Regions from separate parts of the Bradyrhizobium sp. KB893862 SZCCT0404 genome, predicted to be linked through region 2. Evidence: predicted binding sites of a transcription regulator. Region 2 holds the regulator's gene; each other region holds the start of a gene.
What was found. Region 2 encodes LexA, which represses DNA repair genes until DNA is damaged. Its sites were predicted from a motif close to TGTTCNNNNTGTGTTCNG; they were not measured.
Positions count from the first base shown of each region.

Region 1 (10,269 bases), on a different contig from region 2:
TCCATTGCAGAGCGTCGCGCGCGCTGCGGGCGAGGTCCCGGCCCTGACCGAGAAGGTCTGGTGCCGTTACGGACCGTGCTATGACAACGGCGCCGGTGTCGGCGGACTGGTCGGCGGCCTCATCGGCGGCGCCATCGCGGCCGGTGCGGCCACCGCCGCCGCGCAGCAGGAAGCGGCGGCCGCCCAGCAGCACGCGACCTCATGCGCCCAGCGTTACCGCTCCTACGATCCGGCATCGAATACGTACGCGGCCAAGGACGGCCGGCGGTATCCCTGCCAGTAAGCGGCGGCTCGTAGCCCGGATGAAGCCACCGGGTCGCGCGAATGCGCGCCCGATGACAGGCTCCGCGCAATACGGGATCACGCGATCGGCTGCACGCCTCAATCTCTCGCCGTCACCCCGAGGTGGCCGCTTCTTCAGCGGCCCTCGAAGGGCGACGGCCCGACTGTTGCTACACGTTGCTGCACCCGGGCCGTTCATCCTTCGAGGCTCCCGGCGCGATGCTTTGCATCGCGCCACTCGCACCTCAGGATGACGGATCACGGGTGCCGGCGCAGATGCTTTGGCACGATAGCGCGCGCACATCACTAACCACCCGTTCACCATGACGCCCCGCGCCTCGTTCGAACGCGGGAGCGCACACGCGTGAAACTACGGGGCCACTGGCCGACCGGATAACGCGACGTTCACCATCTGCTCAAAACTGGCAGCATCACTGGCCATCACGTTCGGGCTCGCAACAACCCTTATACTTTTACTCCCTACTCATCGACACGGGGGAACCCGCCAGGTGCGGTTCGAGTGCCCCGCGTAAGAGTAGAAGTGTATGAACACCGCACGCATTGTCGTTCTCGTCATCGCGCTGGGCGCCGGCGGCGTCGCCGCGTATCTGGCGAGCGGCTATCAGAATGCGCCCGCGCCCGTGCTTCCCGTCGCCGAAAAACTGCCGACGGTCGAGGTTCTGATCGCGAAGAACGACATCCAGCTCGGCCAGGCCGTGAAGCCCGACGACCTGCAATGGCAGTCCTGGCCGGCGGCGACCGCGAGCAACGCCTTCATCCGCCGCGACGCCAGGCCCGACGCCCAGAACCAGATCGCCGGCGCGATCGCACGCGTGCCCTTGATGCAAGGCGAGCCGATCCGCGAGCAGAAGCTGGTGCGCGCCGAAGGCTCCGGCTTCATGGCCGCGATCCTGCCGTCCGGCATGCGCGCCGTCTCCACCGAGATTTCAGCCGAGACCGGCGCCGGCGGCTTCATCCTGCCGAACGACCGCGTCGACATCGTGCTGACGCGCCGCCTGAAGAATCCCGACGCCAACGGCGCGCTCGCCGGCAACGACCTCATCCTGTCCGAGGTCATCCTGACCAATATCCGCGTGCTCGCGATCGACCAGGCGCCGAAGGAAAAGGACGGCCAGAACGCCGTGCTCGGCAAGACCGTCACGCTCGAGCTCAAGCCCGACCAGGTCGCCACGCTGTCGGCCGCGCGCCAGGGCGGCACGCTGCAGCTCGCGCTGCGCAGCATCGTCGATGTCAATGCAACAGAACTCACCGCCGAGGACCTCGCAGCCAAGCGGTCCGGTGGCGGGGTCAACGTGATCCGTTACGGCGTGCAGGCGCGGCAACTGACGTCACAGAAGTGATGGGGATGGGATGAACTACGGGGATGATCGGACGGGCTTGCGCATTCGGGGGAACAGCGCACGCACGTTCTGGACGGGAGCGATGCTGATCCTGGGGCTGCTCGCAGCGCCCGGGCTGGTCAGCGCCGCGGAGGCGCCGGTCGGCGACCAGGCGCCGCTGCAGGTACCGGATCTCGGCCTGACGTCGGTCGGGTCGATCGCGCCGGCGAAGACGCGTTTTCTCTCGCTCGGCGTCGGCAAATCCGTCGTCATCGACCTGCCGCGCGAGGTCAAGGACGTGCTGGTGGCCGATCCCAAGATCGCCAATGCGGTGATCCGCTCGGCCCAGCGCGCCTACATCATCGGCGGCACGGTCGGCCAGACCAACGTCGTGTTCTTCACCGCCGACGGCCAGCAGGTCGCCGCCTATGACATCGCGGTGAAGCGCGACCTCAACGGCATGCGTACGGCGCTGCGCCAGTCGCTGCCGGGCGTGCAGATCGAAGGTGTCGGCGACAGCGTGATGCTGACCGGCTCGGTCTCGAGCCCGGTCGAGGCCCAGCAGGCCGGCGACGTCGCTGCAAAGCTGGTCGGCGGCTCCGACAAGGTGGTCAACAACATCGTCGTGCGCGGCCGCGACCAGGTCATGCTCAAGGTCGTCGTCGGCGAAGTGCGCCGCGACATCGTCAAGCAGCTCGGCGTCGATCTCAGTGCCAGCCTGAATGCCGGCACCGCGGTGGTGAACTTCAACAATTCGAACCCGTTCACGATGTCCGGCGGCCCGCTCGTCGGCACCAACGGGCTCGGCGTCGCCGGCCTTGCCAAGGGCATTGCCACGGTCAGCGCCACGATGCGCGCGATGGAAAGCGCCGGCGTGATGCGCACGCTGGCCGAGCCGAGCCTGACCGCGATCTCGGGCGAATCCGCGACCTTCATCGCGGGCGGCGAATTCCCGATCCCGTCGGGCTACGCCTGCGATCCCGTCACCCATGTCTGTACCACCCAGATCACCTACAAGAAGTTCGGCATCTCCCTGAACTTCACGCCGGTCGTGCTCAGCGAAGGCCGCATCAGCCTGCGCGTGATGACCGAGGTCTCCGAGCTGTCGAACCAGCAGGCGATCACCGTGACGCAGGCGGTGTCGTCGAACACCACCAACTCGATCACCATTCCCTCGATCCAGACCCGCCGCGCCGAAACCACCCTGGAAATTCCCTCGGGCGGCTCGATGGCGATGGCCGGCCTGATCCAGCAGCACACCAAGCAGGCGATCAACGGCCTGCCCGGCGTCGACCAGGTGCCGATCCTCGGCGCGCTGTTCCGCAGCCAGGACTACGTCAACAACGAGACCGAACTGATGGTGATCGTGACGCCCTATGTGGTGCGCGCGGTCGCCCAGAAGGAATTGTCGCGGCCCGACGACGGCTTCGCGCCGGCCTCGGATGCGCAGACGGCGCTGCTTGGCCGCATGAACCGCCTCTATGGCATCGCCCGCCGCGTCGATCCGATCGACGGCGTCCGCGGCGATTTCGGCTTCATCATCGACTGAGACGACCGGCTTGGGGAACGGGGCAAGAGGGGATCAAGCGATGACGAAGATGACAGCCGATCGACGTCGCGGCCTTGGCATCGCACTGGCGCTGACGGGACTCTCCGTCATGCTCGGCGCCTGCAACACCACCGGCGAGATCGTCACCCAGACGGTGCCGACCGACTATCGCCAGCGTCACCCGATCGCGGTGCAGGAAGCCAAGAAGTCGATCGTGATCTTCGTCGGCAAATCGCGGGGCGGCCTCTCCGACGCGCAGCACACCGACGTCGCTGGCATCGCGCGCGAGTGGGTGCGCGAAGGCACCGGGTCCGTGGTCGTGGACGTGCCGGTCGACGCTTCGAATGCGCGCGCCGCGGCGGCGACCTATCAGGAAATCCGTTCCGTGCTGGCGTCCGGCGGCGTGCCCTCGCGCGCCATCGTCAGGCATCCCTACCGGCCCGAGGATCCCGGCCTGCTGCCGACCATCCGCCTCAGCTATTCCCGCATCGCCGCGGTCGCGGGCCCCTGCGGTCTGTGGCCGGAGGACGTCGGCCCGAGCATCCTCGATCCCGGCTACAACGAGAACCGGCCTTACTTCAACCTCGGCTGCGCCAGCCAGCGTAACCTCGCGGCGATGATCGACAATCCCGCCGACCTCGAGCAGCCGCGGGCCGAAACCCCCGTCTATACCGCACGGCGCGACATCGCTTTCGATCGCTATCGCAAGGGCTCGCCGGTCGGCACCCCCAGTCCCGACGCCGAGAAGGCCAAACTCAGCGAAACAGGCAAATGACAGGCTTCAACGACGAAGAGGCGGACGACCCGCAGCACCCCGAGGAACACATCGCGCCGGTTCCTCGCATCTCCGTGCAGGCGTTTTGCGAGACCGACCAGACACTCAAGGCGGTGACCGCGGCCGGCGAGGATCGCCGCCTCGCCAAGGCGCATCTCACCGCCAGGGAAGGCGGCCTCGCGGCGGCGATCGAGGTCTATGAGTCGATGCCGACGCCGAACGTGATCGTGATCGAATCCGACGGCACGCGCGACATCCTCGAAGGTCTCGACGATCTCGCCGGCGTCTGCGATCCCGGCACCCGCGTGGTCGTGATCGGCAGCCCCAGCGACACCGCGCCTTATCGCGAGCTCGTGCGCCGCGGCGTCAACGATTATGTGGTGGGTCCGGTCGAGACGCTCGACGTGGTCCGCTCGATCTGCAGCCTGTTCTCGGCCTCCGAAGCCATCATCACCGGCCGCGTCATCGCGGTGGTCGGCGCCAAGGGCGGCGTCGGCGCCTCCACCGTCGCGCACAACGTGGCCTGGACCATCGCGCGCGACCTTTCGCTCGATTCCGTCGTGATCGATCTCGACCTCGCCTTCGGCACTGCGAGCCTCGACTACAATCAGGACCCGGTGCAGGGCATCGCCAATGCCGTGCTGTCGCAGGAGCGTCCCGATACCGCGCTGATGGAACGCCTGCTCGCCAAATGCAGCGAGCGCCTCAGCCTGCTCGCCGCGCCCGCCACGCTCGACCGCGTCTACGATTTCGGTGCCGAGGCGTTCGATGCAGTGTTCGACACGCTGCGCATGACCACGCCCTGCATCGTGCTCGACGTTCCCCATCAATGGTCGGGCTGGACGCGGCGCGCGCTGGTCAATGCCGACGACATCGTCATCGTGGCCGAGCCTGACCTCGCGAACCTGCGCAACACCAGGAACATGCTGAGCGTGCTGAAGGCGGCGCGGCCGAACGACCGGCCGCCGCTGTACTGCATCAACCAGGTCGGCATGCACAAGCGCGCCGAGATCGAGGTCAAGGCGTTCGCCAAGACCATGGAGAGCCAGCCGATCGCGGTGATCCCGTTCGATTCGAAGCTGTTCTCGACCGCGGCCAATAACGGCCAGATGATCGCGGAGGTCGCCAAGAACCACCGCACCACCGAGCTGTTCCAGAACATGGCGAACCGCCTCGCCGGCCGCGGCGAGGTGAAGAAGCCGAAGCGCTCGCTGCTCGGGCCGCTGCTGAAGAAGCTGAAGGGCCGGTCGGGTCGCGGACCCGCCCCGCATCGCAAGGCGTCCTAGAGATCGGGAATCGCTGGGATCGGAAGAGGGCGGGCTATTTGTCCGCCCTTTGCTGTTTCTTGGCCAGCACCTGCCGCAGCGCCGTGACCTTGGCCGCGGCCTGGTCCGGCGGCAGATCGGCCTTCACGAGGATTTCGGCCTCGGCCTCGCGGCCCTGCAATCCCAGCACGAGCGCGAGATTGGCGCGGACCCGCACATCGTTCTGATTGCGCTGATAGGCGCGGCCGAGCACCTGTTCGGCCTTCGAGAGATTGTTTTGCAGCATGTAGGACAGGCCGAGGTTGGACAGAACCTGCGGCTCGTCAGGCACGATCTTCAGCGCGCTTGCGTAGTATTGCTGCGCTTCCTCGTTGCGGCCGAGCTGGTCGAGCGCGGCGCCCTGCGCCGACAGGATCCGCCAGTCGGGATCCTCGGGCGAATGCGCGCGGCCGAGCACATCGAAAGCCTGCTGGAAATTGCCGTTGTCGGCGAGCGCGCGGCCATAGCCGGCGAGCAATGCCTTGTTGCTGGGATGGGCGAGCACGGCCTGCTCGAGCACCGCGACGGCCTGGGCGCGCTGGCCGCTGGCGCGCAGCGCCTTGCCGTACTCGATCGCGATGGCGGGATCGCTGGGCTTGGCGCGGTAGCGCTCGCGCAGCGCGTCCATATCCGGCCTCGCCTCGGCTCTGGCCTCGGACTTGGCGTCGGCCTTGCCGGCTGTTTCCGTCTTGCCGCCGAGCGCGCCGGTGACGTCCTCGATGCCAGTCGTCTGACAACCGCCGAGGGCAACCACGATGAGGGCGGGAAGCAGCAATCTCGCCGGGGGGGAGGCGAGAGACGAACGCTTGGACATACTCTGATCACTCGGCAACTGATCAGAGATGCTTGCCGATTAACGCTAAAGTCCCGTTAAGGACGCGCGCCCGTGGCGGGGTCAGTCGACGAATTCGGCGCCGAATTCGCAGCCGATGCGCCAGCGCAGGCGGCATTGGCGGGAATAGTCCGGCGCGAAGATGATGGTGAATTGCGGCGGCACTTCCAGAAATTCCGCCACCACTTTCACGCCCCCGTCCGAGATATCCGTGATCGTGCAATCCCGCGGCAGCGAGCCCGCGCCAAAATGGATCTTGGCGAGCCGGCTGCACACCCGACGTTCGCTTCTCCGGCGATTTGCAAGCATTTGAACTCTTCACCCGTTAGACCACGGCCCATCCCGCACCCCTAGGAGTAGCGGACATTTGTTGGGATGTGCTGAGGACAGAAGCTTGCATTCGAGACGTAGTGTCTGCGTCCCGTTGACGATCGGTTAGGGCTCACGTCCCAGTCTGTTCCCGTAATGTTCTTGCGGAACGGCGAGTCTCCTGCTACCCTTGATTGTGCAAACGGGCAGGCTGGTTCGGCATGGTTCAACGGGTATCCACCGTCGCCTTTGAGGGGATCGAGGCCCGCGCGGTCGACGTGCAGGTGCAGGTCGCGCCCGGCCTGCCGGCCTTCGCCATCGTCGGCCTGCCCGACAAGGCGGTGTCGGAGGCGCGCGAGCGGGTGCGCTCGGCGCTGATCGCCTCGGGGCTGGCGCTGCCGGCGCGGCGGATCATCGTCAACCTGGCGCCCGCGGATCTGCCCAAGGAAGGCAGCCATTACGACCTGCCGATCGCGCTCGGCCTGATGGCGGCGATCGGCGCGATCCCGCCGGACGCACTGACCGGCTTCACGGTGCTCGGCGAGCTCGGGCTCGACGGCTCGATCGCGCCGGTCGCCGGTGTCCTCCCCGCCGCGATCGGCGCCAATGTGCGCGAGGAAGGGTTGATCTGCCCGGCGGCCTGCGGGTCGGAAGCCGCGTGGGCGAGCCCCGACATCCAGATCATCGCCGCGCAATCGCTGATCCAGATCGCCAACCACTTCAAGGGCACGCAGGTGCTGTCGCGGCCCTCGCCGAAAGTGCACGAGGCCGCCGCCTCGAAACTCGACCTGCGCGACATCAAGGGCCAGGAGAGCGCCAAGCGCGCGCTGGAGATCGCGGCCGCGGGCGGACATCACCTCCTGATGATCGGCGCGCCCGGCGCCGGCAAGTCGATGCTGGCCGCGCGCCTGCCCTCCATTCTGCCGCCGCTGTCGCCGGGCGAGCTGCTCGAGGTCTCGATGATCGCCTCCGTCGCCGGCGAGATCGAAGGCGGCGCGCTGACATCGCAGCGGCCGTTCCGCTCGCCGCATCATTCCGCCAGCATGGCCGCGCTCACCGGCGGCGGCATCCGCGCCAAGCCCGGCGAGATCTCGCTGGCGCATCAGGGCGTGCTGTTCCTCGACGAGCTGCCCGAGTTCGATCCGCGCGTGCTGGATTCGCTGCGCCAGCCGCTGGAGAACGGCGAGGTCTCGGTCTCGCGCGCCAATCATCGCGTCACCTACCCTGCCCGCTTCATGCTGGTCGCGGCGATGAATCCGTGCCGCTGCGGCAACGCCTTCGAGCCCGGCTATGCCTGCAAGCGCGGTCGCATCGATCGCTGCACCTCCGATTACCAGTCGCGCATCTCCGGCCCGCTGATGGACCGTATCGATCTGCGCATCGAGGTCCCCGCCGTGACCGCGGCCGATCTGATCCTGCCGCCGCCGGCCGAAGGTTCGGCCGAAGTCGCCGCGCGCGTGGCGGCTGCGCGCGACATCCAGCTCGCGCGCTATGCGGATGCCGGCCTGCCGCATGTCCGCACCAATGCCGAGGCACCTGCCTCCGTGCTGGAGGAGATCGCAAAGCCCGACGCGCAGGGTCAAAAACTGCTGCGCGACGCCGCCGAGACCATGCGGCTGTCGGCGCGCGGCTATCACCGCGTGCTGCGGGTGGCGCGCACGCTGGCCGATCTCGACAATGCCGACAGGATCGGCCGGCTGCATCTCGCCGAAGCGCTGTCCTACCGCGCACTCGCGGAGGATGTGCGGCAGCTGGCCTGATCATTCCGCGCATCAACCCGGCGGTAACGAGTTTCCTTTACCCTCTGCAAACCATAAGGCCCACCGAGTTTCTGGAGTCGTTCACTCGGGCCTGGCGAGTAGAGTGTCATGTTGCGTTTCAAGATCCTGGCCTCCGTTGTTCCCCTGCTGGCGGCAGCCGCGTTTGCCCGCGGCGAGATCGGATCGGTCTCGCACCCCTGCATCGCCCTCGGTGAAACCTCCGTCGAGCTGACATCCCTGTTCTGGACCGCCGGCGTCCATGTCGCCTTCACCGACGATCCGTCGCGCGCCACCGTCAAGGTCCAGATCACCGAGGATGCAGACGCCGCGGACTTCGCGGTGGTGGACGACGGCCTCGGTTCCGAAACCGATTCCTGCCAGGCCAGTCCGGCAAACCGCCTCGTCACCATCGCGGCGCAGCCGGTCGACGGCGGCCCGGTGATCTATCTCTCGACCGACGGCCCCGCCGATTACCGCATCTATGTGCGCTCGAAGACGTTCTCGCAGCGCGAGGCGGCGGCGCTGATCGTCGGCGCGCACGACGGCCGCCGCCCCTTCCAGGCCGCCTCGCTCTGAGGGCGTTAACACCTCGCTAACCCTGTTTGGAGGCGGCCGCAAAGCCTCAAGCTGTTCGCAAGGTCGGCGCGACATCGTCGCACGCAGCGGCGGTGGGGTTTCGGACAAGAGTCGGGGTGGCGATGGGTCGGACGTTCCGGATCAAGGTGCGCATGCGCCGCTTCAGGCGGCGGCATCCCAGGATCGCCTTCGCGATCCGCTCCTTCATGATCTTCTCGGCGACGTTCGGCGGCGCCTATGGCTTTGTCTCCGGCAGCCGCTCCGAGAATTCCGGCTACGACCCCAATGCATTCGCGATCGGCGCGAGCTTCCTGTTCGCCTTCGCCTGTCTTGGCCTTGCCACGCTCAGCATGCGGCTGCGCTTCGTCAACAAGCGGATGCGCACGCTGGCCGCCCACAACGAGGCGCTGATCGACCGCAATTGGGAGCTGAAGGAAGCCGAGGAGCGCGCCCGCAGCCTGTTCGAGCAACAGGGCGACCTGATCGTGCTGCGCGACCATCAGGGCCGCATCACCTTCGCCAACGACGCCTATTGCGCGCTGGCCGGACAGGCGCGCAGTGCGCTGGTCGGCACGCGCTTCGATTTCGACGTGGTGGAGCAGGGCGACAGCGCCCGCGAAAGCAACGGCACCCGCATCCACGACCAGAAGATCACGACGCCGCTCGGTGCGCGCTGGATCGCCTGGCGCGAAGGTTACGTGCGGCTCGATGCCGGGCAGCCGGCCGAGTTGCAGAGCGTCGGGCGCGACGTCACCGACCGCACCGAGACCGAGCGCGCGCTGTCGGAGGCGCGCGACCAGGCCGACGCCGCCAACCGCGCCAAATCCCGCTTCCTCGCGATGGCCTCGCACGAGATTCGCACGCCGTTGAACGGCATAATCGGCATGGGCGGCCTGCTGCTCGACACCCATCTGACGCCGGAGCAGGCGACCTACGCCCGCGCGGTGAAGACCTCGGGCGAAGCGCTGATGGCGCTGATCGAGGAACTGCTCGACTATTCCAAGATCGAGGCCGGCAAGCTCGACCTCGAGCAGCGCCCGTTCGCGCTCTCGACCCTGATCGAGGAAATCACCGAGCTGCTGGCGCCGCGCGCGCAGGCCAAGCAGCTCGAGATCGCCGCCTATGTCGACGAGCGCCTGCCGCTCGAGATCGTCGGCGATGCCGCGCGGCTGCGCCAGGTGCTGCTCAACCTCGCCGGCAACGCCATCAAGTTCACCGCTCACGGCGGCGTGGCGCTGATCGTCGAGCCCGGCATCTGGCCGAACGAGATCAGCTTCCTGGTCCGCGACACCGGCATCGGCATCGCGCCCGAGGCGCAGCAGCGCATCTTCCGCGAATTCGAGCAGGCCGACGAACGCGTCGCCCGCACCTATGGCGGCACCGGACTTGGCCTTGCCATCAGCGAGCGCATCGTCAAGCGCATGGGCGGCCGCATCACGCTGACGAGCGAGCCGGGCAGGGGCGCGACCTTCGAGGTCGCGGTGCCGCTCGCACCGTCGCAAGGAAACGCGGGACAGACCGCCTTCCCGAGCCCCGACCTCA
Region 1 covers NZ_JAFCLT010000005.1:289,304-299,572, reverse strand. Annotated here, with positions in the region: gene JQ617_RS22045 (BA14K family protein) at 1-283, shown strand, start outside; gene cpaB (Flp pilus assembly protein CpaB) at 828-1,643, shown strand; gene JQ617_RS22035 (type II and III secretion system protein family protein) at 1,654-3,171, shown strand; gene JQ617_RS22030 (CpaD family pilus assembly protein) at 3,212-3,946, shown strand; gene JQ617_RS22025 (CpaE/TadZ family protein) at 3,943-5,232, shown strand; gene JQ617_RS22020 (tetratricopeptide repeat protein) at 5,267-6,064, opposite strand; gene JQ617_RS22015 (PilZ domain-containing protein) at 6,146-6,391, opposite strand; gene JQ617_RS22010 (YifB family Mg chelatase-like AAA ATPase) at 6,613-8,151, shown strand; gene JQ617_RS22005 (hypothetical protein) at 8,260-8,727, shown strand; gene JQ617_RS22000 (PAS domain-containing hybrid sensor histidine kinase/response regulator) at 8,850-10,269, shown strand, end outside.
Region 1: JQ617_RS22010 (YifB family Mg chelatase-like AAA ATPase) is a predicted target of LexA. The motif match lies at 6,538-6,555, and genes of this name have one in related genera.

Region 2 (10,269 bases):
GGCCGGCCCCGACCTGATCAACATGGGCGCGACCATTTCGTTCGACCTCGCCGGCGAGCGCCCCGATCTCGTCGTGAAGATGAGCTGGGTCATCATCCGCGAGGACGGCGACTGGAAGATCGTCAATCACCACGCCTCGGCGAAGGCGCCGCTGATCTGACGGAACAGCCGCACACGGCATCGTCATCTCGCGATAGCAACGAAGACACGTCGCGCGCGTTGAGGCGGATTCCAACAAGGATCCCGCCATGCAGAACATCGCAGAGCATATGGAAGTCATCGGCGCCGACGGCGTCCATGTCGGCACCGTCGACAAGGTCGAGGGCAACCGCATCAAGCTGACCAAGAAGGACAGCGGCGAGGGCAGCCACAAGGGCCATCATCATTTCATCGACAAGGGCCTCGTCGCCGGGGTCGAGGGCAACAAGGTCCGCCTGTCGGCCAAGGCGGATGTCGCCGTGACCATGGAAGAGGAAAAGTAGGCCGCCTCCTCTTCGTTCCTGATCCGTACCGCTATTCGCCAGCCTGCACGTTCCGGTAGCCTCTGCGCCTGTCGCGTATCGCAGGGGTTGCCAAGGGAATGGCGGAGCCGGGCCGGCCGCAGCGTGTCTCGCAAGGGATTGCGGGGACTTGGCCGACGGGCCGGTCCGCCTCGGCCGGCGGTTTTGCGCCGGCGGGCTCCGGCCTCTGGCCCGGGATCGTCGAGACGCTCCGCGCATGGGCCAGCGCCGAGGCCGGCGCCGGACGGCTGTTGCCCTGGGTGCCCGTCGCGTTCGGCGGCGGCATTGCGCTTTACTTTGCGGCCGACCATGAGCCGGTGTTGTGGGTTGTGGTTGCAACGGCGATCGCACTCATGCTGGGCGCGGTCCTGCTGCGACGCAGCCGGCTGTTCGCGTCTGCGCTTGTGATTGCGGCGGTCGCGGCCGGCTTTGCGATGGCGACCTGGAAGACGGCGCGCATTGCGCACACCGTTCTGGCAAAGCCGCTCTATTCGGTGTCGCTGTCGGGCTTCGTCGAGACGCGCGACATCCGCGAGCGCACCGACCGTTTCGTGCTGCGCGTCAGCGCGATGGAGGCGCAGCGCAGCGACGTCAAGCTCGAGCGCGTGCGCCTGTCGGTGCGCAAGGGCACCGCGCCCGAGGTCGGCAGCTTCGTGCAGCTCAAGGCGCGGCTGCTGCCTCCGATCTCGCCGGTGCGTCCCGGCAGCTACGATTTCTCGCGCGACATGTTCTTTCAGGGCATCGGCGCCTCCGGCTTCGTGATGGGCGCGATCACGGCGTCGGTGCCGCCGGATGCCGGCGGCTTGCGACTGCGCTACGCCGCCTTCATGCAGGGCCTGCGCGATGCGATCGATGCGCGCATCCGTTCAACGCTCGAAGGCGACAACCGCGCGATCGCGACCGCGCTGCTCACCGGCCGCCGCGATGCCATCACCGCGCCCGTCAACGATGCGATGTTCATCTCGGGGCTCGGCCACGTGCTCTCGATCTCCGGCTATCACATGGCCGTCGTCGCCGGCGTCGTGTTCTTCGCGGTGCGCGCGCTGCTCGCCCTGATCCCGGGACTGGCGGTCGGCTTTCCCATCAAGAAATGGTCGGCGGCCGCGGCGCTGGCCGCTGCCGCGTTCTACCTGCTGCTGTCGGGGGCGGAGGTTGCGACGCAAAGGTCGTTCTTCATGACGGCCGTGGTGCTGATCGCCGTCATGGTCGACCGCCGTGCCATCACCTTCCGGACGTTGGCCGTGGCCGCGCTGATCGTGCTCGCGGTCGCCCCGGAGGCACTGGTGCATCCCAGTTTCCAGATGTCGTTCGCGGCGACGCTGGGGCTGGTGGCGCTGGTGCAGATCGGCATGCCGAACCTGTTCGCTTCGCCCGACCATTCCGCGACCGCGCGCATCGCGATGTGGGGCGGCCGCGAGATCGCGATGCTGTTCCTGGCCTCGCTGATCGCGGGGCTCGCGACCACGCCCTATGCCGCCTTCCACTTCCACCGCGTCACGCCATACGGCGTGCTCGCCAATCTCGGCGCGATGCCGGTGGTCTCAGCCTTGGTGATGCCGGCGGGTCTGTTGGGCCTGCTCGCCGCGCCCTTCGGGCTCGACGGCGTGTTCTGGTGGCTGATGGGGATCGGCATCGACTGGATGGTCATGGTCTCGCGCTGGGTGGCATCACTGCCCGGCGCGATCGGACGCATTCCGGCGTTCGGCATCGCGCCGCTGATCGCCGCGAGTCTCGGGATCGTCGTGATGGGGCTCCTGCGCACGCCCTTGCGCTGGTCGGGCGGGCTGGTGCTGCTGGCGGCGATCCTCTGGGGCCTGACGGCGCGGTCGCCGGATATCCTGATCGCCGGAGACGGCCAGAGCGTCGCGGTGCGGGGCAGGGACGGGCACCTCCACATGATCCGGGCGGGGAAGGACAACTTCCTGCTGAAGGAGTGGCTGGCGGCCGACGCCGATCTGCGCGATGCCGGCAGCCCCTCGCTCGCGGACGGCGTGTCGTGCGACGAAGCCGGCTGCGTGACGCCGCTCGCCGACGGGCGTCTCGTCGCGCTGGCGACACGCATCGACGCGCTGGCGGACGATTGCAGCCGCGCCGCACTGGTGGTGACGGCGCGACCGGCGCCGCCGGATTGCGCGGCGATGGTGGTGGACCGTCAGCGTCTTGCCGCGCAGGGCGGGCTGGCGCTGACGCGGCGGGGCGATGGCTTTGCGGTCCAGGCGGTGAAGGCGCGAGGCGCTGATCGCCCTTGGGCGCCGGCAGCCGCAGGCGAAGCAGATTTCGGCGCCAGCCTTGCGCCGCCTGCCCCCCGGAATCGAGATGCAACACCGTCCGAGGCCGACTTGCAGGCCGACGATTGAACGGATCGCCTAGAGGTACCAGGCCAGCACGGCGTCGAGCCCGGTGCTTCCGATCACCGGCAGGGCCACCATCTGGCCGAGGCCGCTTGCGCGCGCCTCGGCGGCGGCGACCGAATGGTCATGCGCGAGATCGTCGTTGAGCGCGGGCATGCCGGTGGCCCAGGCGCCCCCGATGCTGCCGTCGCCTTTGGCAATGGATTTGGTCGCATAGAGCGCGGCGAGGTCGGTCTGCGCGCTGCAGTCGCCGGCAGAAAAGACCAGCGCGGAGCGGGCCTCATTCGGCACCCAGATCTCGAAGCGCCGCGCAATCGGGGTGGCCTGCGCGGAGAGGAAGGTCAGCACCCAGGTCTGGAGACCGGTCGGATAGGGGACGCCGACACCGAGATTGATCCCGACCTCGGCGGCGTCTTCCCAGCGCAGAAAGCTCCTGGCGTTGTGCAGATCCTTGATGATCAGCGGCAGGCCGGCCTTCCAGGTGCGTCCGGGCAGGCCGAAGCCGCGCGGAAACCGGGTGTGGCGGGAGTTGAATTCGAACATGTCGGCGGTGCCATAGTAGCCGTCGACGAGCCCCATCTCGTGGGAGGTATCGGGGTCGTTGTGCCAGAGCTCGACCGCGCCGACATGGGCCTCGTCGTCGCCGCAGAACAGCACCATGACCGCTTGCAGGAATTCGCCTGCGAACACCGGCACCGCGACGCCGCAGGTGAGGTCGGCTGCGAGCGCCTGGTCTGTCCGTCTGAAATAGGAATTGGCGAATTTGGTGAGGATCACCGGATGGCCGCAGGCCCAGGCCTTGCCGGGAAGACCCTCGTCGAAGCCGAAGCTCAGCTCCTCGCTCACGGCCCTGAACGCGGACAGCCCTTCGCCATAGAGGCCGCCGCCGAGTGCCAACCGCATCCGCGTCCGGTCGGGCACCCAGAGTTCAACGACGCGAATGAAGGTCTTCATCGAACGTGTCCGCCGCCTCGAGCTTCTGACAGCATCGGGCATTTGCCTGCGGAACGGACGTTCAAAATTCAGGCAGGAGCGCGCAAACTTCGTGCGACGGAGAGGTGAGGCGGGTGATCCCGGCGGGCCTCATTGCGGACGACACAAGCAACACCACGTCGCCGGCCACGGCCGGCGATGGCGATTTCAATCGGGCCCCGACCTGCGGGCGGGGCAGTCCATTCAGCCGATCGGCAGACGTGTGATCGTCGGCCTGTCGGCAATGGTCTGCGGCTTCTGTTCACGTTCGCCAAGCGGCTGGGTGACCGGCAATTGCAGCACGGTTGCGCGCTGCCCCTCGACGAGCTGCGTCACCAGCACGTACTTGCCGTCGGGGAATTCGATTGCATCGTGATGGCGATCCGGAATGTTCGGATCGATCTTGCCGAACTTGCCGACCCGGGAGTTGATGGTGCGGGTCCAGATCCAGCGATTGTCGTAACGGACGTTGTCGGCGAAGGCGAGCTCCGTTCCCGGCAGCAGGCATACGGCGACGGACATGTCGGCTTCGGAAGCGAAGCCGCGCGTCGAGGTGCCGCGGAATGTTGTCGTGACGATGGTCTCGCCGACTTCCGCGGGACGCGTCGCAACGGCGTGCAGGCTGTAGTCACACATCGGGGTGCTCCTCATTCGAAGATAGCAACCCGCGCCTCTCATCGAGGCGCAGGCCTCTATCAGAGTGGAAGCCCGCAAGCGTCTGCTTGGTTGTAGGCAAATCTGCGGCTTGGGTCCGCAGGCCGCCATCACAATATCTTTCCCGCCTCCACTGGGAACAAAGTCCGCTCCCGTGCATTCCGGCAGGGTGTGTCAGCGTCCTGCCGGCGCCGACCAGCCGGAATATTGCCAGGCGGATTGCGATGGCTGTGCAAGCGCGGCACGGGCGTTGCGGGCTTGCTCGCTCGCCGTCGCCGGCGCCGTCTTGCGGACATGATGCGACGGTGCAGCAACGGCTTGCGAGGCTGATGCCGTGATCAGCGCCATCGTGACGATGCTCAGGACGATCTTGCGCATGTTGTCTCCTCGACTTCTGAAAGACCTTGCGGAGCGATGCGTGCTCCGCGCGGCGTGCCGAGGATGTAGCGCTGGAGAGGTGGCCGGATAATCTGTGCAGAACCAGAAAGACTATCCAGCCGGAGCGGACAATGATCCGCTCCAATCGTTGATGCGCGTCGCCAACCGGCGACGCCCGGATGCTCTCGCTATTGGCTGAGCATGACCTTTCCGGACAACCGCTGTGCGCTTGTCCGGATACTGCTCAGTACTTCCGGTAGAGGCCGATCAGCTTGCCCTGGATCTTCACGCGGTTCGGCGGGAGGATGCGGACCTCGTAGGCGGCGTTGGCGGGCTCGAGCGCGATCGAGGCGCCGCGGCGGCGGAAGCGCTTCAGGGTAGCTTCCTCATCATCGATCAGCGCCACCACGATGTCGCCGGTGTCGGCGCTCTCGTTGCGCTGGATCAGCGCCATGTCGCCGTCGAGGATGCCGGCTTCCACCATGGAATCGCCGCGCACTTCGAGCGCGTAGTGTTCGCCCGAGCCGAGCATGTCGGGCGGGACGCTGATGGTGTGGCTGCGGGTCTGCAACGCCTCGATCGGCGTGCCGGCCGCGATGCGGCCCATGACCGGCACGGCGACGGGACGTTCACCTTCGTCGGCGGCCGGGCTGGATGTCGTGCGCACCTTGCCGAGATTGCCTTCGATGACGCTCGGCGTGAAGCCGCGGCGGTTGCCGGCGGCGGCCTGCAGCTCGGGCAGCTTGATCACTTCGATGGCGCGCGCGCGGTTGGGCAGGCGCCGAATGAAGCCGCGCTCCTCGAGCGCGGTGATCAGGCGATGGATGCCCGACTTCGAGCGCAGATCGAGCGCGTCCTTCATCTCGTCGAAGGAGGGCGGCACGCCGCTTTCCTTCAATCGCTCGCTGATGAATCGCAGGAGCTCGTATTGTTTGCGCGTTAACATCTCGACCAAAATCCCCCGGTTGATGTCGTTCGATTCCGAGACGCTGAATTCAGCTATAAGCCGCTACATGCTCGAAACAAATCATGAACGGACACTATATGTTCGATACATGTTCCGCAACTGCTTAATTTACCGTGAACGCGGCAAACTTCGCGGAACACGTGGGCTGACGGCGCTCAGACCGGCAGCAGCAGCACCTCGCAAGGCGTGCCGGCTTCGGCCTTGGGCGCGAACGGCGCGCGCACGAGAAGTGCCTGTGCCGCAGCGAGATTCGCAAGCAGCGAGGAATCCTGATGATTGACCGGAAGCACGATCGGCGTGCCGTCGTCGCGCAGCTCCAGGCGCGCGCGCAGATAGTCCTCGCGGACATCGTTTGCGCCGACGTCGCGGCCGAGCACGGCGCGTTCGCGTCGATGGTGAATCACCGAACGACCCGACAACGCGCGAATCAACGGCACCATGAACAGGAAAGCGCAGACGTAGGACGACACGGGATTGCCGGGCAGGCCGATGACGCGCATGGCGCCGATGCGGCCGTGCATCATCGGCTTGCCGGGCCGCATCGCGATCTTCCAGAACGACATCGCGATGCCCTCGGCCTTGAGCGCCTGCTGCACCAGGTCGTGGTCGCCGACCGAGGCGCCGCCGGTCGTGATCAGGATGTCGGCGCCGCTCTCGCGGGCCCGGCGGATGCCTGATGTGGTGGCGTCCAGCGTGTCGGCGGCGACGCCGAGGTCGATGGTATCCGCGCCCTCCTGGCGCGCCAGCGCGTGCAGGGCGTAACCGTTGGAATAGACGATCTGGCCGGGGCCGGGCGCTGAGCCCGGCATGACCAGCTCGTCGCCGGTGGCGAGGATCGCGACCTTCGGGCGCCGGTGGATGGGGAGCTGCGGATGGTTCATCGCGGCGGCAAGCGCCAGGTCGCGGTCGGTGAGCCTGGTTCCTTTGCGCAGCAGCACATCGCCCTCGGCGAAGTCGACGCCGGCCCGCCGGATGTGGCGTCCGGGAAGCGCTGCTTCCTTGATCGTGATGCGCTTGCCGTCCGCGACCGTGTCCTCCTGGATCACCACGGCATCCGCGCCGGCGGGCACGACGCCGCCGGTGAATATCCGCACGGCCTCGCCGGTGCCGACCGATCCTGCGAACGGGCGCCCGGCGGCGACCTCGCCGATGACCGTCAGCTGGGAATCGATTGTCGCCGCGTCTGAAGCCCGCACCGCGTAGCCATCCATCGCCGACATCGCCTCCGGCGGCTGCGTGCGCCGTGCCGCGACGTCGCGAGCGAGCACGCGGTGGAAGGCCTGATCGAGGGCGACCATTTCCTCAGGCTGGGGCTCCGCGCCGGCGAGCACGGCGGCAAGCGCGTCGGATACCGGCATCAGGGCCACGGGTGAGAACTCCTGCAGAGCACGTTCGGCAAATCGGCGGCGAGAGTTCTAGCCGAGTGGGAGCGCAGAGGCAAAACACCGTGGCGCAGGATGATTCATCCTGCGCCGCCTGGATTGTCATGGAAGATGGATGTCAGGTCCTTCGCGGCATGATCCGGAAGGCGAGGCAAACCGGTACGAGGATGGCCATGGCAAGCACGAGAATGACGAGCGCCACGGCCAGCATCGGTCAACTCCCTGCCGATCCGCTCGGATTGACGTCGGGGGCCGCGGGGCCCTGATCCTTGTCGGGCAGCGGGTCGGCCTGGGATTTCAGGTCGGCGGCCTTGCTGATCAGCTTGGCGGACAGCTCAGAATCCGAAGTGGTTCTGGCGAACTTCATCAGCAGAGAGGCCTGCTTGGTAAGGTAGGTTTTGCCCAACACGTCAGTTGCGTCCGATGTAGAATTCCCAACGGACTCTAGAGTCCGGAACAGGGGATTCCGTTCCCGGAACTTTGTACAAAAATGCACAAAGTGGTTTGGTTCCCCAGTTTGGGCAAAAATGGGTCCGGGAACCGCGGTCAGCGGCGCGAGATCCCGCTCAAATCCCCAGTTTCTTCAGGGCATCGCCGACGTCGCGAGGCGAGGTCACGTGCACAGCGGTCAGCCCCCGCGCCCGTGCCCCCTCGATGTTCTCAGCGAGGTCGTCGAAGAACACGATGCGGCTGGCCGGCACCCCCATCGCCGCCACGACATGGTCGAAAGCCGCCGCATCGGGTTTGCGCAGGCCGATGCTGGACGACAGGTACAGCTCGCGGAAATGGCCGAGCAGGCCGGCATATTCCTTCGAGAAATGGTCCACGTGCGGCCGATTGGTGTTGGAGAAGGCGTAGAGCGGTATCTGGCTGGCCGCGCGGGGCAACAGCTCGGCGATATCAGGCATCTCGCCGGCGAAGATCGCGTTCCAGCCTTCCAGGAACTGCGCATCCGAGATGGCAATTCCCAGCGAGGCCCGCAGCGAAGCGAAATAGTCCTCGTCGCTGATCTTGCCGACCTCGTGCAGCCGGTAGGCCTCGCTGTCGCGCACGTAGCGCGTGACGATGGCTTCGGGCTTGCAGCCGGCATGTCCCGCCCAGCAGGCGATCGCCTTGGAGAAATCGATATCAAGCACGACGCGCCCGAGATCGAACAGAAGCGCATCGGCGCTGCCGGGAGAGAGCGAGGTCACCTGGGTCCTTTCAGTACCGGTACGGGTCGTGGTCGAACAGCGGGAACGCGCTGAACACGCTCGGCGCGTTCGTTGCGGTGGCCGGATGCAGGCAGGCTTTGTTGACCTCGGCGAACGAGGTGGCGCCGAGAAGGCCGAGGCAGCGCAGCACCTCGTCCTCGAGCAGCTCCAGCATCCGCTGGACGCCGGCTTCGCCCGCCGCCGCCAGCGCCCAGCATTGCAGCCGGCCGATGCCGACGAGGTCGGCGCCGGCAGCGATCGCCTTGACGATGTCGGTGCCGCGGCAGATGCCACCGTCGACCATGATCTTGGCGCGGCCTTTCACGGCATCGACGATTTCAGGCAGCACATGCATGGCGCCGCGGCCGTGGTCGAGCTGGCGGCCGCCATGGTTGGAGACGTAGATCCACTCGACGCCGTGATCGACCGCGATCTGCGCATCCTCGGCGGTGGCGATGCCCTTGAGGATCAGCGGGATCTTGAACTTGTCCTTGATCATCTTCACCGTCCGCCACTCCAGGCCCTTCTGGTAGTCGCCGCCGGTGGCGCGCAGGCGGCTTTCACGAACGTAGCGCTTGGCGATGTCACGTTCGCGACGGCTGTAATGGGCGGTGTCGACGGTCAGGCAGAAGGCGGCATAGGCGTTCTTCTCGCTGCGGCTGACGACATCGGCGACGAAGGCGTCGTCGCCGCGCACATAGAGCTGATAGAGGCGCAGCGCGTCGGGGGCGGCCTCGGCGGTCTTCTCGAGGCCGGGCTCGGACACCGAGCTCAGCATGTGGGCCGCACCGAAGGTGCCGCAGGCGCGTGCCACGCTCGCCGCGCCGTCCGGATCGAAGATCTCGAGCGCGCCGACCGGGGCCAGCACCACCGGCAGGCGCATCTTGCGGCCGAACTGCTCGACCGAGCCCTCGACCTTGCGGACGTCGCGCAGCACGCGGGGGCGGAAGGCGATCTCGTCCAGCGCCATGCGGTTGCGGCGCATCGTGGTCTCGGTCTCGGCGGCACCGACGATATAGTCCCAGGCGTTCTGGTTGAGATTGGCACGCGCCTTCCGGACGAATTCGTGCAGATTCTGGAACGGCTCGTTGCTGGCGCCGAGTTCGACGTTCCGTTCCGGCCGGATGCGGGGTGCTTCGTTCATTGTTGTCCTCCCGAGAATTTGAAGCCTTGTGTCATCGCCTAACCCGTCCGCCTCTCCAAAACCATCCTAAAATCGCATAGCTGCGAAGCACGGGCCGGCGGACGATTCCCGCCTTTAGGTACGTGACGGTGTCGGAACGTTGCCAAAAGTTTAGGCCAGGACGAAGGGATTTTTGCAGGTACCGCGCCTGCGTTGCAGGCCGGCCTTGAAGAAACCTGAATGGTATTGTGAGAACCGGGCTGGATCGCCATTTGCATGGCGCCCCAAAGCCCCAAGCGAATAAGGTCAGACTACATGCGGAAATCCCTGCTGTTCCCCCTGGGCGCGCTCACCGGAGTGTGTCTGACCCTTCTGGTATCCGGTCCGCAGGGCGGACTATGGGCGGCGAGGGCGGCGGCAGGCGCGGACGATGCCTATTCCAAGCTCAACCTGTTCGGTGAGGTGTTCGAGCGGGTGAAGGCGAGCTATGTCGAGAAGCCCGACAATGCCAAGCTGATCGAAGGCGCGATCACCGGCATGGTGACGTCGCTCGATCCGCATTCGCGCTACATGAATGACAAGGCCTGGACCGAGATGCAGGAGACCACCTCCGGTGAGTTCGGCGGTCTCGGCATTGAGGTCACGATGGAGGATGGCCTCGTCAAAGTCGTCTCCCCGATCGACGAGACGCCGGCGTCCAAGGCCGGCATCATGTCCGGCGACCTCATCAGCAAGATCGACGGCGAGGC
Region 2 covers NZ_JAFCLT010000001.1:1,115,626-1,125,894, forward strand. Annotated here, with positions in the region: gene JQ617_RS05600 (nuclear transport factor 2 family protein) at 1-160, shown strand, start outside; gene JQ617_RS05605 (DUF2171 domain-containing protein) at 249-482, shown strand; gene JQ617_RS05610 (ComEC/Rec2 family competence protein) at 581-2,857, shown strand; gene JQ617_RS05615 (GAF domain-containing protein) at 2,867-3,805, opposite strand; gene JQ617_RS05620 (hypothetical protein) at 4,028-4,459, opposite strand; gene JQ617_RS05625 (hypothetical protein) at 4,652-4,855, opposite strand; gene lexA (transcriptional repressor LexA) at 5,100-5,801, opposite strand; gene JQ617_RS05635 (molybdopterin molybdotransferase MoeA) at 5,978-7,189, opposite strand; gene JQ617_RS05640 (hypothetical protein) at 7,419-7,613, opposite strand; gene JQ617_RS05645 (HAD family hydrolase) at 7,771-8,397, opposite strand; gene JQ617_RS05650 (alpha-hydroxy acid oxidase) at 8,408-9,541, opposite strand; gene JQ617_RS05655 (S41 family peptidase) at 9,836-10,269, shown strand, end outside.

Region 3 (10,269 bases), on a different contig from region 2:
CATCGCCGCCTCGATCTCGGGCGTGCAGCAGAGCCGGACCCGGCCATCGTCGAGCGGCACGAAGCCGTGGCGCACATAGGCCCACAGCGAGGTCTCGGTCCAATCAGCAAATGTCGGCGATGTGCGGTAGCGCTCGAAGACGGCGTCAGGACTGTCGAACTCGGCCCGGCGGCGCAGCGCGCCCTGGACTTGCAACAGGGATTCCTCGCTCAATTCTTCAGAACGTGCCGTGCGCGGATCCATGATGGTCGGCTCCATCACGAACAGGCGCGTGAAACGCCCGGGCAGTAGCCTTGTCGCGAGCAGAAGATCGGTCGCCCCTGCGCTGTGGCCGATGCCATAGACGTCGCGCAGCCCGAGCGCATCGAGCACCCGGCAGATGTCCTCGGCAAAATCCAGGAAATGATAGGTGCCTGGCTTGTGGCTGGCGCCATGACCGCGGCGATCGAGCGCGTAAACGGTGTAGGTCGATGCAAGCTCGCGCGCGACCTCGTCCCAAACGTCGGCGACGAAGCCGGTGCCGTGCACGAGGAGAGCTGGCGGCTTCCCGCGCTCGCCCCATTGCATCATGGCGATCTCTTCGCCGGCGGGGCCGATGGAAAAGCGCTGACTGATCATGGCGACCGGATGCTACTTCGCATCCTCCAAAATCATCGTCGCGCCCTTCTCGGCGATCATCGCAGTCGGCGTGTTGGTGTTGCCCGAGGTGATGGTCGGCATGATCGAGGCATCGACGATGCGCAAACCTTCGAGGCCGTAGAAGCGCAGGCGTTCGTCCACCACCGCCATGGGGTCGCTCACCGCGCCCATCTTGGCGGTGCCGACGGGATGGAAAATGGTGGTGCCGATATCGCCGGCGGCTTTTGCGAGCGAGGCATCGTCGTCGCCGACGGTGGGGCCGGGCAGATATTCGCTGGGGCGATATTTGGCCAGCGCCTTCTGCTGCATCAGGCGGCGTGTGGTGCGGATGGCGTCGGCGCCGACCTGGCGGTCGTCGTCCGTCGAAAGATAGTTCGGCGCGATGATCGGTTTTTCGTCCGGCGTTGCCGAGCGCAGCCGCACGGTGCCGCGCGAGGTCGGCTGCAGATTGCAGGCGCTGACCGTGATGGCCGGGAAGCGGTGCAGGGGATCGCCGAACTTGTCGAGCGACAGCGGCTGCACATGGAACTGGATGTTCGCCCGGGCGCGCGTCGCATCCGAGCGCGTGAAGATGCCGAGCTGCGACGGTGCCATGGTCAGCGGCCCGCGACGACGGAAGGCATAATCGAGGCCCATCAGGCCGCGGCGGAACAGATTGTAATAGGTCTCGTTCAGCGTGCGCACGCCTTCGACCTTGTAGATCGCGCGCTGCTGCAGATGATCCTGCAGATTGCGCCCCACACCGGGCTTGTCCATGACGATGTCGATGCCGAGCGGCGACAGCCAGTCGGCAGGTCCAATGCCGGAGCGGTGCAGCACCTGCACCGAGCCGATCGCGCCGGCCGAGAGGACCACCTCGCGTCTGGCGCGCGCCTCGATGATCTCGCCGTTCTGGATGAAGCGCACGCCGACGGCGCGGCCCTGCTCGATGATGAGACGGTCGACCAGCACATTCTTCTCGAGCCGCAGGTTCGGACGGTTCAGCGCCGGCTTGAGAAAGCCGCGCGCCGACGACCAGCGCCGGCCGCGCTTCTGGTTGACGTGGAAATAGCTGGTGCCTTCGTTGTCGCCGGTGTTGAAATCCGGGATGCGCTTGATGCCCATCTCCTCGGCGGCATCGCCAACGGCGTCGAGAACGTCCCAGGACAACCGCGGTGCCTCGATGCGCCAGCCGCCGCCGGTGCCGTGATGCTCGCTCGCGCCCAGGAAGTGATCTTCCAGCCGCTTGAACAGCGGCAGCACATCGTCATAGCCCCAGCCGGTCATGCCGAGCTGGCGCCAATGATCGTAGTCGGCGGCCTGTCCGCGCATCGAGATCATGGCGTTGATCGCCGAAGAGCCGCCGATCACCTTGCCGCGGGGATAGGCGAGCGAACGGCCGTTCAGGCCCGGCTCGGCCTCGGTCTTGAACATCCAGTCCGAGCGCGGATTGCCGATCGCAAAGAGGTAGCCGACGGGAATGTGGAACCAGATCCAGTTGTCGTCGCCGCCGGCTTCGAGGATGAGGACGCGGTTCCCCGGCACGGCCGAAAGCCGGTTGGCGAGAATGCAGCCCGCCGTGCCGGCGCCGACGACAATGTAGTCAAATTCACCTTCGAGCCGTCTCGGCATTCTGCTTCCACCCAAACAGGCGTCATGCCCGGGCTCGTCCCGGGCATCCACGCGCCTTCTGCCCTAATAGTCAGACGTGGATGGCCAAGACAAGCTGGCCAAGACAAGCTGACCAAGACAAGCTGGGCAAGACAAGCCACAGGCCCGGCCATGACGGGAGAACAGGGTTACCCTCGCTCCCAGGCGGTTGGGTGGACTGGCGCTTGCATGGTAGACAGTCCTGTATTCGCAACAACGCTGAGACCCTACATGCCCATCGTGAACCGTGTCGCCGACCTCCAACCCGATATTCAGGCCTGGCGCCGGGACATCCACCAGCATCCCGAGCTGCTGTATGACGTCCACCGCACCGCAGCATTCGTGGCGGACCGGCTGCGGGAGTTCGGCTGCGATGAAGTCGTGACCGGTATGGGCCAGACCGGTGTGGTCGGCGTGATCAAGGGCAGCAAGCCGGCCGGCGAGGGGCTCAAGGTTATCGGCCTGCGCGCCGACATGGACGCGTTGCCGGTGGAGGAGCAGACCAACCTGCCTTACGCCTCCAAGAACCCTGGCAAGATGCACGCCTGCGGCCATGACGGCCACACCGCGATGCTGCTCGGCGCCGCCCGCTACCTCGCCGAGACCCGCAATTTCGCCGGCGATGCGATCGTGATCTTCCAGCCGGCCGAGGAGGGCGGCGCCGGTGGCGCGGCCATGGTCAAGGACGGCCTGATGGAGCGCTTCGGCATCGAGCAGGTCTACGGCATGCACAACGGCCCGGGCATCCCGATCGGCTCGTTCGCGATCCGGCAGGGGCCGATCATGGCGGCGACCGACGAGGTCGACATCATGATCGAGGGTGTCGGCGGCCATGCCGCCCGTCCGCACAAATGCATCGATTCCGTGCTGGTCGGCGCCCAGGTGATCACGGCGCTGCAGTCGATCGTCGCGCGCAGCGTCGATCCCCTGGAATCGGCGGTGATCTCGATCTGCGAATTCCACGCCGGCAACGCCCGCAATGTCATTCCGCAGACCGCGACGCTGAAGGGCACCATCCGGACGCTGTCGCCGGAGGTACGCAAGCTGGTCGAGAAGCGCGTGCGCGAGGTGGTGGCGGGCGTGGCGCAGATCACCGGCGCCAAGATCGACCTGCGTTACCAGCGCAACTATCCCGTCGTGAACAACCACGCCGCGGAGACCGAGATCGCGCGGCGCATTGCCAAGCGGGTTGCGGGCGATGCCAATGTGCACGAGATGCCGCCGCTGATGGGCGGCGAGGATTTCGCCTACATGCTGGAAGCGCGCCCCGGCGCCTTCATCTTCTGCGGCAACGGCGACAGCGCCGGCCTGCATCACCCCGCCTACAATTTCAACGACGAGGCGATCGTCTACGGCACGTCCTACTGGGTCAAGCTGGTCGAGGAATCGCTCGCGGCGTCGTAAGGCCAGCCGCGAAGCACAAATGAAAAGGGCCCGTGCATCGCACGGGCCCTTTGTCTTTTGGTCAGCGTGACCGCTCAGAAGATGCGCGAGAAGATCACGTACAGCGTGGCCGACAGCATGATGGCGCAGGGCAGCGTCAGCACCCAGGCCATCAGCAGGTTGCGGATGGTCGACCATTGCAGGCCGGAGCCGTTGGCCGCCATGGTGCCGGCGACGCCTGATGACAGCACGTGCGTGGTCGAGACCGGCAGACCGAACACGTCGGCGGCGCCGATCGTGGCGGCGGCGACCAGCTCGGCCGAGGCGCCCTGCGCGTAGGTGAGATGGCTCTTGCCGATCTTCTCGCCGACGGTGATGACGATGCGCTTCCAGCCGACCATGGTGCCAAGGCCGAGCGCGATGGCCACCGCGATCTTCACCCAGGTCGGGATGAACTTCGTGGCGGAGTCGAGCGCGCCCTTGTAGGTGTTGAGCACCGCGACCTCGTCCTTGCTGAGGTCGTTCTCCTTGTCCTTCATCAGGAAGCGGATCGCTTCCGAGGTCAGGTACATGTCGTTGCGGGTGTTACCGACGACTTCGGCGGGCACCTTGTTCAGCGAACCGTACTTGGCAACCTGGTCGCCGACGTCCTTCACCAGCACGGCGAGCGAGGGATAGGTGCCCTCGTTGATGTGGCGCAGCGTGATGTACTGCGTCACCGCAGGACGGGGATCGCCGATGATGCTGTGGCCGGCGCCTTTCGCCGAGATCACCTTGGAGGCGGCTTCCGAGGTCTTCTGGAACTGGGCGACCTGGGATTCCGGCAGCGCGCGGTTGAGCGCGTAGGCGGTCGGCACGGTGCCGATCAGGATCAGCATGATCAGGCCCATGCCCTTCTGGCCGTCATTCGAGCCGTGCGCGAAGCTGACGCCGGTGCAGGTGGCGATCAGCAGGCCGCGGATCCAGAGCGGCGGGGCCTTGTTGCCTTCGGGCGCGGCGTAGAGCGCCGGGTTGCGCACGATGAACTTGAGCAGCAGCAGCAGCACGGCCGCGCAGATGAAGCCGAACAGCGGCGACAGCAGCAGCGCGTAGCCGATCTCGGTCGCCTTGCTCCAGTCAACGCCCGAGGTGCCGTCGCGGCCGCGCATGACGGCGTTGGCGATGCCGACGCCGATGATCGAGCCGATCAGCGTGTGCGAGGAGGAGGCGGGCAGGCCGAAGAACCAGGTGCCGAGATTCCACAGGATCGCCGCGATCAGCAGTGCGAACACCATGGCGAAGCCGGCGCTGGAGCCGACCTGGAGGATCAGCTCCACCGGCAGCAGCGAGACGATGCCGAAGGCGACCGCGCCCGAGGAGAGCAGCACGCCGAGGAAGTTGAAGAAGCCCGACCACATCACGGCGACTTCAGCCGGCAGCGAATGGGTGTAGATCACGGTCGCCACCGCATTGGCGGTGTCGTGGAAGCCGTTCACGAATTCGAAGCCCAGCGCGATCAGCAGCGCGACGAACAGGAGGATGTACGGCAGGAAGGTCGTGACCCGCGCGCCGGTGGCGTTGACGTCGATATAGATGCTGTAGGCGACGAACAGCAGGCCCGCGGCGAGGACGCCGAAGAACAGGATCATCGTCAGCGGATTGAAGCCCTTGTCGAGATTTGGCCGCGAGGCCGGCTGGATCGGCGCGGGATCGGCTACCGCGCGGTCGAATGCTACATCGGTCATGTCAGGACGCCCCTTAACTTACTGGTAAGGGTATTGTCCGCGATGGATTTGAAGGCCGGATGACAAGCGGCGGTTGAAAGGCGTTTTCCCGCCAGTATTTAGGCGGCGCGCGAAACTTTCTTCTGCAGACCCGCAGCGATCCTCAGATCTTCGACAAAGCGCTGATATTCCAGCGCCTTGGCCTCCGGGTCGGGCAGCCGCAGCAGGTAGGACGGATGCACGGTCACCAGCGCCTTGCGGCCGTCAGGCAGGTCGATGAGCCGGCCGCGGGTCTTGCCGACGGGTGTGATCTTGCCGAACACGCTTTGCGCGGCGGTGGCGCCCATCGCCACGATGAGATCGGGCTGGATTGCCGAGACTTCCCGCTCGAACCATTGCCGGCAGGCCCGGATCTCCGGCGTGTTCGGCTTCTGGTGCAGGCGGATCTTTCCGCGCGGCACGAATTTGAAGTGCTTCACCGCGTTGGTGACATAGACCTTCTTGCGGTCGACGCCGGCCTCCTCCAGCGCGCGGTCGAGCATCTGGCCCGCCGGGCCGACGAAGGGATGGCCGGCGAGATCTTCCTTGTCGCCGGGCTGTTCGCCGACCAGCATGATATTGGCATTCTTCGGCCCCTCGCCGAACACGGTCTGCGTCGCGTCCTTGTAGAGCGGGCAGGCGCGGCAATGCGCGGCCTCCTCGCAGAGCGCTTCGAGATCGTCGGCAGCAGACTTGCGTGTCATCGGAGCCTCCGGCCGCTTCTGAGGCTTGTGCGGATCGGTTGCGGCATTGGCGATCATGGCGCCGGTCATGCGCTCGGCGTCCTCGATCAGGGGCTTAATGATCGAGGCCTCGGGCAGGTTCCTCCAATATTTCTTCGGCATTTCCGTCTGCATCGCCTTCACCTTCAGCCGCGCCGGATTGAAGATGCTGGCGTAGTAGCGCCGCCAGGTTTCCTCCAGCCGGTCTTCGCCAGGCGCCTCGCTCTTGCTCACGCCCGGCGTGAACGAGAGCGCGTGGCCGTCCCAATGCGCGCAGAGGTCGGGGGTGAGGATCGACCAGGGCATGTCGGCAAAGCGCTTGGCGAAGAAGGGCGCTGCGAGCTCGACGATGTGATGCTCCGGCTCGAACCAGGCGACGTAATGCGCGGCGCGTTCGCGGCCGATCTCTCGGAAGCGTACGAAGGCATGCATCTTGTGCTCGTCGCGATGAACCGCTCTTGCCATCGCAATGACCTGCGCGACGTCGGCATCGGTCGCGACCTCGATGAGATCGTGATTGTCCTTCAAGCGCCAGAGCAGGCGATAGAGGATCGCAAAGCGCTCAGCATCGCGATGCAGGATCGCGGCCTTCGCGAGATCGACGAATTTTGCTGATACGTTGAAGGTGCCGTCATTCACTTCGAGGATCGGCGACGGCGCGGGCGGCGCGAACAGATCGGCCTCGCCGCCCTGCACGGCCCATGTGACCTCACGCGGGTCCACGTGATGAAGCACGAGGCTGCGCGCAGCTTTGCGCCAGCCGTCGAAATCGGTTTCGGTGTCGAGGGTGATGTACTGCATCAGAAGCCAAATCCCAGTTGCGTTGCTTTCGGCTTGAACCGCTCGATAAGCCCGGCCGCATCGAGACGATGCGGTGAGGGGCGGTGATCGCTGAGGATGATGAAGGGCAGCGCCTTGTGCTTGGGCACGTGCAGCCGCGCGAGATCGGAGAGGCGGATCGTGGTGGTGCGCCGCGTCGCGATGATGCGCTCGACGGCCTTGGTGCCGAACCCCGGCACGCGCAGCAGCTCCTCGCGGCTGGCGCGGTTGACGTCGAGCGGGAAGCGGTCGCGGTGGCGCAGCGCCCAGGCGAGCTTCGGATCGATATCGAGCGGCAGCATCGCGCTGTCGTCGACGATCTCCGCAACGTCGAAACCGTAGAACCGCATCAGCCAGTCGGCCTGGTAGAGCCGGTGCTCGCGCAGCAGCGGCGGCTGCACCAGAGGCAGCGCGCGGCTCGCGTCGGGGATCGGGCTGAAGGCGGAGTAATAGACGCGTCGCAGCCGGTATGAACCGTAGAGATTGGCGCTGGTATGGAGGATGGTGTGATCGTTCGCGCTATCTGCGCCGACGATCATCTGTGTGCTTTGTCCGGCCGGCGCAAAGCGTTGCGGCCTGGCTTTCGTTTTCGCGGTGCGATCTTCCTCGGCCTCGTCGAGCTTCAGCCGCAGCCGGCCCATGGTGCGGCGGATCGCGCGCACGTCCTTTTCCGGCGCGAATTGCTGCAGGCTGGTCTCCTCAGGCATCTCGATATTGATGGAGAGGCGGTCGGCATATTTGCCGGCTTCCGCGATCAGCGCGTCGTCAGCCTCGGGAATGGTCTTGAGATGGATGTAGCCGCGGAAGTGATGCTCCTCGCGCAGTTTGCGCGCGACGCTGACGACCTGCTCCATCGTGTAGTCGGGGCTGCGGATGATGCCGGAGGAGAGGAACAGCCCCTCGATGTAATTGCGGCGGTAGAAGTCGAGCGTGAGCTTGACCACCTCCTCGACGGTGAAGCGGGCGCGCGGCACGTTGGAGGAGGCGCGGTTGACGCAATAGAGGCAATCGTAATTGCAGGCATTGGTCAGCAGCACCTTGAGCAGCGAAATGCAGCGCCCGTCCGGCGCATAGGAATGGCAAATGCCCATGCCGGGCGCGGTCGAGCCCATGCCCTTGCCGTCGCTGGAATCCCGCTTCTCGGTGCCGCTGGAGGCGCAGGACGCATCGTATTTGGCAGCGTCCGCCAGGATCTCCAGCTTGCGTTGTACGTCCATACCTGAATCCCTTTGATTCCGCTGTTGAATCCGGCCGGGCGCCAATTCGATTGACTCCTTGCGCGCCGTTAGCTTTATATTAGAACATATCATGAACAAATGAGCCAGCCGCTGGTTCTCTTTTTGAGAGCCACCGGCAATCACCTCTGAAGGAGCGGCGTATATGAGCGGCGCACGTCAAAGCGCGCTTGCGACCTTGCGCGGCCAGATCGAGCGCATCGAGACGGCGGAGGTCGTGTACGAGCACGGGCGCGTCGCGCTCGGCCATGGCGAGATCGACAGCGTGCTGAAGGGCGGGCTCGCGCGTGCGGCGATCCACGAGGTGTTTTGCGAAGGGCGTCAGGGCGCGGCCGCGACGGGTTTTGTCATGGGCCTCGCAGGGCGCGTCTCGGCACGTCGGCCGCTGCTGTGGGTGCGGCAGGATTTTTCGGAGATAGAGACCGGCGCGCTGTCGATGAGCGGGCTCGCCGAGCTCGGCCTCGATCCGTGCCGCGTGGTGACGGTGCGCGCCGCCGATGTCGAGAGCGCGCTGCGCACCTCGGCCGATGCGCTCGCCTGCGATGCGCTCGGCGCGGTCGTGCTCGAGCTCTGGGGCGAGACCAGGCAGTTCGACCTCGTGGCGAGCCGCAAGCTGACGCTGGCTGCGCAGGGCTCCGGCGTCACCGGCCTGATGCTGCGCATGGCGGCGCAGCCGCTGCCTTCGACCGCGGAGACGCGATGGATGCTGCGCGCGGCGCATTCACCGCCGGGGGCCGCCTGGAGTGCCTGGGGCGCGCCGCGCTTCGATGCCGAGCTGTTGCGCAATCGTCATGGCCAATGTGGCCGGTGGATCATGGAATGGAATTGTGATGAGTGCCAGTTCAGTGAACCCTCGACGTATCCTCAGCCTGTGGCTGCCGCGCCTGCCCATCGACCGCATCCAGCGGTTCATTGGCAGCGCCGGGCTGGGTAAGAATAATAATGATCCGAGCATTGTCGTCATCAAGGACAACAATGCGCTGGTGATCCATGCGCTCGACGAGGCCGCCGGGCATCTGGGCCTGTATATCGGTCAGCCGCTCGCGAATGCGCGGGCGATGTGCCCGGACTTGAAAGTGTTCGATGCCGATGTCGTGGCCGATGCCAAGACGCTCAGCGACATCGCCGACTGGTGCGACCGTTTCACGCCGCTGGTGGCGCTGGATGCGCCGCACGGGCTGTTCCTCGACATCACCGGTTGCGCGCATCTGTTCGGCGGCGAGGCCGCGTTGCTGCAGACGCTGGTCCGTGCGCTCGGCCGGCAGGGCTTTGCCGTCAGCGCGGCAATTGCCGGCACCTCGATTTGCGCGCGCACGCTGACGCGGCAGGCCTCCGGCACCATCGTTGCCGATGGCGGGGAGGCGGAGGCGATCGACCGGTTTCCGGTGTCCGCGCTCGGTGCGGGCGAGGTCATCACCACCGGCCTGCGCCGCGCCGGGCTGAAGAGCATCGGCGATGTCGCCTCGCGCTCGCCGAGCGAAATCACGGCGCGGTTCGGCGCGCGGTTCTCCACGCTGCTCGCGCATGCGCTGGGGCAGGGCGATGCGCCGATCAATCCGCGAAAACCGCTGCCCGACTATATTGTCGAGAAGCGCTTTGCCGAGCCGATCGCGACCGACACCATGATCGCGATGACGCTGTCGCGCCTTGCGGATACGCTGATCGCCTCCATGGAGAAGCAGGGCAAGGGGGCGCGGCGTCTCGAAGCTGCCTTCTTCCGCACCGACGGCGTCGTGCGCGCGATCGTGGTCGAGACCGGGCGTCCGGTGACGCGAAGCGCGGTGATCGACCGCCTGTTCCGCGAGCGCCTCGATGCGCTGGCCGATCCCCTCGATCCCGGCTTCGGCTTCGACATGGTGCGCCTGTCGGCGAGCCGCACCGAGATCGTGGTGCAGGAGCAGCGTGATCTCGACGCCCATGCCCACGACAATGACGAGCTCGCCGCATTGATCGACCGCATCGCCGCGCGCATCGGCGGCAAGCGCGTGATCGTGCACCTGCCCGAGGATACCCATATCCCCGAGCAGGCGGTGCTGGCCGCGCCCGCGCAGCACCATCTCGCGGCTGCCATGCAGGCCGAATGGCCTGTTCGCACCGAGA
Region 3 covers NZ_JAFCLT010000007.1:368,849-379,117, reverse strand. Annotated here, with positions in the region: gene JQ617_RS27250 (alpha/beta fold hydrolase) at 1-618, opposite strand, end outside; gene JQ617_RS27245 (GMC family oxidoreductase) at 631-2,250, opposite strand; gene JQ617_RS27240 (M20 aminoacylase family protein) at 2,500-3,672, shown strand; gene JQ617_RS27235 (inorganic phosphate transporter) at 3,747-5,375, opposite strand; gene JQ617_RS27230 (UdgX family uracil-DNA binding protein) at 5,474-6,916, opposite strand; gene JQ617_RS27225 (putative DNA modification/repair radical SAM protein) at 6,916-8,151, opposite strand; gene JQ617_RS27220 (ImuA family protein) at 8,315-9,103, shown strand; gene JQ617_RS27215 (Y-family DNA polymerase) at 9,000-10,269, shown strand, end outside.
Region 3: JQ617_RS27220 (ImuA family protein) is a predicted target of LexA. The motif match lies at 8,232-8,249, and genes of this name have one in related genera.